One region of the Massilia jejuensis genome, then DNA from elsewhere that is predicted to be linked to it. Evidence: riboswitches for the same ligand, from Rfam matches in the RefSeq annotation. Region 1 holds a riboswitch; the other holds the start of a gene.

What was found. Region 1 has a riboswitch for thiamine pyrophosphate ahead of thiC (phosphomethylpyrimidine synthase ThiC). Riboswitches for the same ligand answer to the same signal wherever they lie in the genome.
Region 2: another riboswitch for thiamine pyrophosphate. It lies ahead of ACFPOU_RS17475 (TonB-dependent siderophore receptor); the one in region 1 lies ahead of thiC (phosphomethylpyrimidine synthase ThiC).

The regions. Positions count from the first base shown of each region.
Region 1 is NZ_JBHSMS010000074.1:6,387-9,794, reverse strand. It holds gene ACFPOU_RS20960 (hypothetical protein) at 1-1,110, shown strand, start outside; gene ACFPOU_RS20955 (hypothetical protein) at 1,250-1,543, shown strand; TPP riboswitch at 1,648-1,750, shown strand; gene thiC (phosphomethylpyrimidine synthase ThiC) at 1,819-3,408, shown strand, end outside.
Region 2 is NZ_JBHSMS010000057.1:59,932-63,339, forward strand. It holds gene ACFPOU_RS17470 (DUF535 family protein) at 474-1,433, shown strand; TPP riboswitch at 1,508-1,605, shown strand; gene ACFPOU_RS17475 (TonB-dependent siderophore receptor) at 1,692-3,408, shown strand, end outside.

The DNA.
Region 1 (3,408 bases):
CTCTACACCTATGTGCATGAACTGGGACACTGCTTCAACCTGCTGCACTCCTGGCAGAAGCAGTATGCCTCGCCGCCGAAGCCGAACCGGCCCGACTCGCTGTCCTGGATGAATTACCCGTGGGCCTATCCGAAAGGCGGACCGGCGGCCTTCTGGAGCAGCTTCGATTTCCGGTTCGACGACGAGGAACTGATCCACCTGCGCCATGGCTTCCGCAACGACGTGATCATGGGCGGCAAGGATTTCCTGGCCGGCTCCTCCCTCGGGCGCGACGTGATGGCCGATCCGCTCGCGGACGATTCGGGCCTGGTACTGGCGATATCGACCCACAAGCCGAGCTTCGCGCTGGGCGAGCCGGTCGTGCTGGAACTGAAGCTGAGGGCCACCGACACGCGCGGGCGCCGCGCCCATACCTGGCTGCATCCGAACTGCGGCATGGTCAAGATCCTGATCAGCCGGCCGGGCGGGGAAGTGAGCGGCTACGAGCCGATGATCGACCACCTGGTCGGCGAGCGCCAGGTCGTGCTCGGCGTGGGCGACGAGATCGGCGACAGCGCCTATATCGGCTACGGCAGGGGTGGCTTCTACTTCGACCAGCCGGGGCAGTACCGGGTGCGGGCCGCCTATGCGGCGCTCGACGGCTCGCAAGTGCTGTCGGAAATCCTGACGATCCGGGTGCGCTACCCGGTCAGCGAAGAGGACGAGAGGCTGGCCGAACTTTTCCTGGGCGAGGCGCAAGGCGCGCTGCTCTACCTGAAAGGCTCGGACAACGAGACGCTGCGCGCCGGCAACGATGCCTTCGACGAAGTGCTGGAACGTTTCGACGCCCATCCGATGGCAACCTATGCCAGGATGGTCAAGGGCATCAACGCCGCGCGCACCTTCAAGACCATCAGCGCCGGCGAGGGCAAGGAAGTGACCGTGCGCGCCGCCCAGCCCGAAGCGAGCATCGCACTGCTGTCGCAGGTGACGCAGAGCCCGGTGCTCGACCCGGTCTCGGCCGACCAGGCGCTGTCCTGCCTGGCCTTCGCCCAGCACACGGCCGGCGACGCCAAGGGGGCGCAGGAAACGCTGGCGAAAGCGGCACCGCGCGGGCGCCGCAAGTCCTGAGTGGAAAGAGAAGGAAATGAGCATGGCGCGCCAGCTTTGGAGTGTAGTCTTGCTGGTGGCGCTCCTGGCTGGACAGGCGTGCGAAAACCGCAGCCTGTCCGGCATGCCTGCTACGACAACCGGAAATGCGAGGACGGCCATGATGTTACGCGTGAAGCTGGGCGAGGGTTTTCAGAACAATACCGTGAGCGTGCGGGTTGACGGCAAGCAAGTGTTTCACCGCGCCGGCGTCAGCACCGACTACACGATTTCGCGCGCGGACTCGGTCGACGTGCCGACCGAGGCGCCGACGGTGCGCCTGGAAGTGTCGGTCCAGGACGGGCCGCACGTGGCCCAGGACATCGTGCCGGGAGAGACTCCCTTCGTCGAGGTCAGCCTGGTGGGCGGGACACTGCAACTGCTGCCGCTGGATACGGAGCGGCCGATGCTGTGAGCGCGGGCCGGCGCCGGCCGCCACGCGGCGGCGGCATGCAAGGAGGCCGACCGGGAGCACATCGGCAGGCAGATGGGCTATAATTTATCCGTTGCCGACATGGCAGCGAACGCTAGGGGTCCTGCGCGTCGATCGAAGCGCGGGTGAGAAATACCCTCTGAACCTGATCTGGATAATGCCAGCGAAGGGAAGCTTCGAGATGTTCCACTGGCGGCGCGCAGGCGTTTGCCCGGTCCTCTCCAACTCCTTTGCTGGCTCCTGCCCAAAGGAGCCACATGAATGCACCGCTGAAGTTCGACGCCGCCACCGCCACGGTGGACACGGCCGCCATCGCACCGTTTCCCAATTCGACCAAGGTCTTCATCGAAGGCAGCCGCCCCGACATCCGGGTGCCGATGCGCGCCGTCGCCCAAAGCGACACGCCGGCCAGCTTCGGCGGCGAGCCCAACCCGCCCATCCATCTCTACGACACGTCCGGCCCCTACACCGACCCGGCGGCCGCGATCGACATCCGGCGCGGCCTGGCGCCGCTGCGGCGCGGCTGGATCGGCGAGCGCGGCGACACCGAGGAACTACCCGGCCCGAGTTCCGCCTTCGGCGCGCAGCGCCTGCTCGATGCCGGCCTGGACTCGCTGCGCTTCGAACTGCAGCGCAAGCCGCGCCGGGCGAAGGCGGGCGCCAACGTCACCCAGATGCATTACGCGCGCCAGGGCATCGTCACGCCCGAGATGGAATTCGTCGCCCTGCGCGAAAACCTGCGCCGCAAGCAATACCTGGCGCAGCTCGACGCCAGCGGGCCGCTCGGCCAGCGCACGGCCGCGCTGCTCGGACGCCAGCATCCGGGCCAGTCCTTCGGGGCTGCCATTCCCCTCGAGATCACGCCCGAATTCGTGCGCTCGGAAGTCGCGCGCGGGCGCGCCATCATCCCGGCCAATATCAACCATCCCGAAAGCGAGCCGATGATCATCGGCCGCAACTTCCTCGTCAAGATCAACGCCAATATCGGCAACTCGGCGGTGACTTCGTCGATCGGCGAAGAGGTGGAAAAGATGACCTGGGCGATCCGCTGGGGGGCCGACAACGTGATGGACCTTTCGACCGGCAAGCATATCCACGAGACGCGCGAATGGATCATCCGCAACAGCCCGGTCCCGATCGGCACCGTGCCCCTCTACCAGGCGCTGGAAAAGGTGAACGGCAAGGCCGAGGACCTGAGCTGGGAAATCTACCGCGACACCCTGATCGAACAGGCCGAGCAGGGCGTCGACTACTTCACCATCCACGCCGGCGTGCGCCTGGCCTACGTGCCGATGACGGCCAGGCGCCTGACGGGGATCGTCTCGCGCGGCGGCTCGATCATGGCCAAGTGGTGCCTGGCGCACCACGAGGAGTCCTTCCTGTACACGCATTTCGAGGACATCTGCGCCATCATGAAGCAGTATGACGTTGCCTTCAGCCTGGGCGACGGCCTGCGCCCCGGATCGATCTACGATGCCAACGACGAAGCGCAGCTGGCCGAACTGGCCACCCTGGGCGAACTGACGCAAGTGGCCTGGAAGCACGACGTGCAGACCATGATCGAGGGGCCCGGCCACGTGCCGCTGCACCTGATACGCGAAAACATGCGCCTGCAGCTGGAGCAGTGCGGCGAGGCGCCGTTCTACACGCTCGGTCCCCTGACCACCGACATCGCGCCCGGCTACGACCACATCACTTCCGGCATCGGCGCGGCCCACATCGGCTGGTACGGCACCGCCATGCTGTGCTACGTGACGCCCAAGGAGCATCTCGGCCTGCCCGACAAGGCCGACGTCAAGGATGGGATCATCACCTACAAGATCGCAGCGCACGCGGCCGACCTGGCC
Region 2 (3,408 bases), on a different contig from region 1:
CAAAGCCGAGTTAGGGCTGACGTTCAGACATGACCTCGGCTGTCGCCGCGAGAACTTGGCCAGTAAGTTAATCCAAAGATTGTCACGAAAAAGCGAGCGTAATCTCGTTTCTTTGCTTGAAGTTTGCATGGCTCCCCCCAAGGTCACGGTAACTGGTGACTGTCTTGGCCCCTCGTCCAATAGAACAGTTGGTAAGCCATGTGCCTTCCCGTCATGCAGGCCCCCAGTATGGAGTGGATTTTTACGGCGCCGCGCGCGCGGCATGATAATCTTGCAATGAGGAACTTTTATTCAAGACAAGGCAAGGCAAGAGGCAATCACGGTGCGGTCGACGTGCAGGCGCGGCGGGGAAGGACTCCGCCTAAAATATTGCTTCAGAGAATGTGTTTCATTTGAGCAATCGCACCGCCGGGAGCGCCGGACTGGGACACCATGAACGCCTCTGCCACCCGTCTTTTTCGCTGGAGCGTCCCATGATCTTCGCGCATCTCACCCGTTCCTGGCGCGCCCGCCGCGGCGAGCTGCGCTTTTCGTCCTGGACCATGTCGGTGCTGCGCAGCGCGCGCGTCCTGCGCTACTACCGCGACCACGCCGCGCTGTGCCGGCTCGACGTCTACCGCAACCACGTGATGACGCCGCCGAACGACGACCCTTTCCACCATCTGAGCCACCGCGGCTACCTGGTGCGGGGACTGAGCACGCGCCAGCGCGTCCAGTGCGTGCTGGCCCATTACCGCTTCGAGGAAACCACCTTCGACGCCGCCTACAGGAGCGCCGTGTACGCATCCGGCGGCCTGGCGCTGTGGCAGCACACGAGCGGCGAGCACCATTTCCTGATCCGCCTAGAAATGACGTCGCGCATGCATGCCGAAGGTGACCTGACGCTGGCGCTGGTCGCCGACGGCAAGGTGCTGCACCGCCTGTCCTATTCCTGGGTCGAAGGCAAACTCGTCGGCGTTCCAACGCCGCTGGTGCCTTTTATTGCGCGCAACCAGGGCCGCTGGACCGATGCGGGCGAGGCCTTCGACGCCTTCGAGGAATGCTTCCCGAACAATTCGCCGAGCTTCTTCTGCTTCGCCGCGATGCAGGGCCTGGCGCAGGCAGTCGGCATGGACCAGGTGGTGGCCGTCAAATGCACGGCCCAGATCGCCTTCGACCCGGACGAGATCAAGCATTTCGTCAACGCCTACGACGGCTTCTGGAAGATCCTCGGCGGCGTCGAACTGCCGGGCGACACCTGGCTGGTGGCCCTGCCCTTCTACCTCAAGCCGCTGGCCGACATGCCGTCCAAGCACCGCAAGCGCGCCGCCCAGCGCCGCGACCACTGGCGCGCCATCGGCGACAGCACGCGCGCGACGCTGCAGCGTCACTTGCTGCACGCGCGGGCAAATCACGCGCATGCGGCCTCATTGCGGGAAACGGCCGAGGTGTAAGGCGCTTCGAGGACGGACCGCCGGCATCCTTCATTGACACAAGCACCACGGCTTCGGAACCCCGTGGTACACTCGCGCCTCGCTAGGGGTCCTGGAACGCGTTTCCGGGTGAGAGATACCCTTCGTACCTGATCTGGATAATGCCAGCGAAGGAAAGCGCGCAACGCAGTCCACACCTTGTTTGCCCTTCCCCACGTTGGCTCCGGCTTTTTGACAAAAGCGCCGCATCGCTGCGTCGCTCGATCCGTGAGCACACCAATGAAACCCGCCGTCAAGCATTCCCTCCTCGCCTGCGCCCTGGCGCAAGCGTTTGCCGTCCACGCCCAGAACGCCGACCCGGCGCCGGTCGCCTCGGTGCTCGTCACCGGCAGCAAATGGGCCGCCAGCGACCGCGCCAGCATCGGCGGCTTCGCCGACATGCCGCTGGTCGACATCCCGGCCTCGGTCGTGGCCATCGGCCGCAGCCAGATGCAGGACCTGTCGATCCGCTCGGCCAGCGACGCCGTCCAGTACGACGCCTCGGTCGGCGACGCCTACAATGCGGTCGGCTACGCCGAACAGTTCTCGGTGCGCGGCTTCAAGCTGAACAACAACTCGGGCTACCGCAAGGACGGCATCGCGATCCCCGCCGACACCCAGATTCCACTCGAGAACAAGGAGCGCTTCGAACTGCTCAAGGGCGTGGCCGGCCTGCAGGCGGGCGTGGCCGCGCCCGGCGGCGTGCTCAACTTCGTCACCAAGCGCCCGACCGACAAGCCGCTGCGTTCGGTCACGGTGGAAGCGCGCGAGCGCGGCACCGTGCATGGGCAGTTCGATATCGGCGGACGCTTCGCCGACGCCCGCTTCGGCTACCGCATCAACGCCGCCGCCGACCGCCTGCGCTCGTACGTGCGCGGGGCCGACGGCAAGCGCCAGTTCGCCTCCGCCGCCTTCGACTGGCAGATCACGCCCGACGCCACGCTGGAACTGGACATGGACTTCCAGCACAAGGAACAGATCAGCGCGCCCGGCTACCAGCTCACGCGCGGCGTCGACCTGCCGGTCAACGTGTCGCCCAAGCTGCTCCTGAACGACCAGCCCTGGACCAAGCCGGTCGACACCGACAGCGCCAACCTCGGCCTGCGCTTCGCCTACCGCCTGAACGCGGACTGGAACGCGACGATCAACGCGAACAAGCACTGGTTCAAGCGCGACGACTACACCGCCTTCCCTTATGGCTGCAGCAACGAGGGCGACGGCTACTATCCGGGCTATTGCGGCAACGGCGACTACGACGTCTACGACTACCAGAGCGTGGGCGAGCGCAAGACGCCGTTCGGCGTGCAGGCGCAGCTCCAGGGCCGCTTCGCCAGCGGCGCCCTGCGCCACCTGCTGACCATCGGCGCCAGCCATGCCGAGCGCCACAACAGCTACGGCGACTATGTCTACGACTACGCCGGCTACAGCAACATCTACAATCCGCTGATCACCGCGCCGGCGCCCGGCAACCCGGCCACCGGCCCGGTCCACGAGCGCTTCCGCGACCGCGAACGCGGCCTCTACGTGCAGGATATCGTCACCCTGTCGCCGCAGCTGGCAGTGCACGCCGGCCTGCGCTACGTGAAGATCGACAGCGCCCAGCAGCCCGAGTCCAGCCTGCCATGGGTCAGCGACAAGGCCGCGTTCACGCTGCCGAACGTCTCGCTGGTCTATAGCCCGGCAAAAAACTGGAACGTCTACGGGACCCTGGCGCACGGCCTGGAATCGGGCGGCGTGGCGCCGATCGAGACGACCAATGCGAACACCGACCTGGGACCGAACCGCTCGAAGCAGCTCGAGTTCGGCGTCAAGGGCATCGCGGGCGGCGGCGTGTCGCTCTCGGCCGCCGTGTTCCAGATCACCAGCGGCCTCGAATACACCGACGCCAGCGAGACCTTCGTGCGCAACGGCCGCCGCAACCACCGCGGCCTCGAACTGTCGGCGCAGCGCGCGTCGC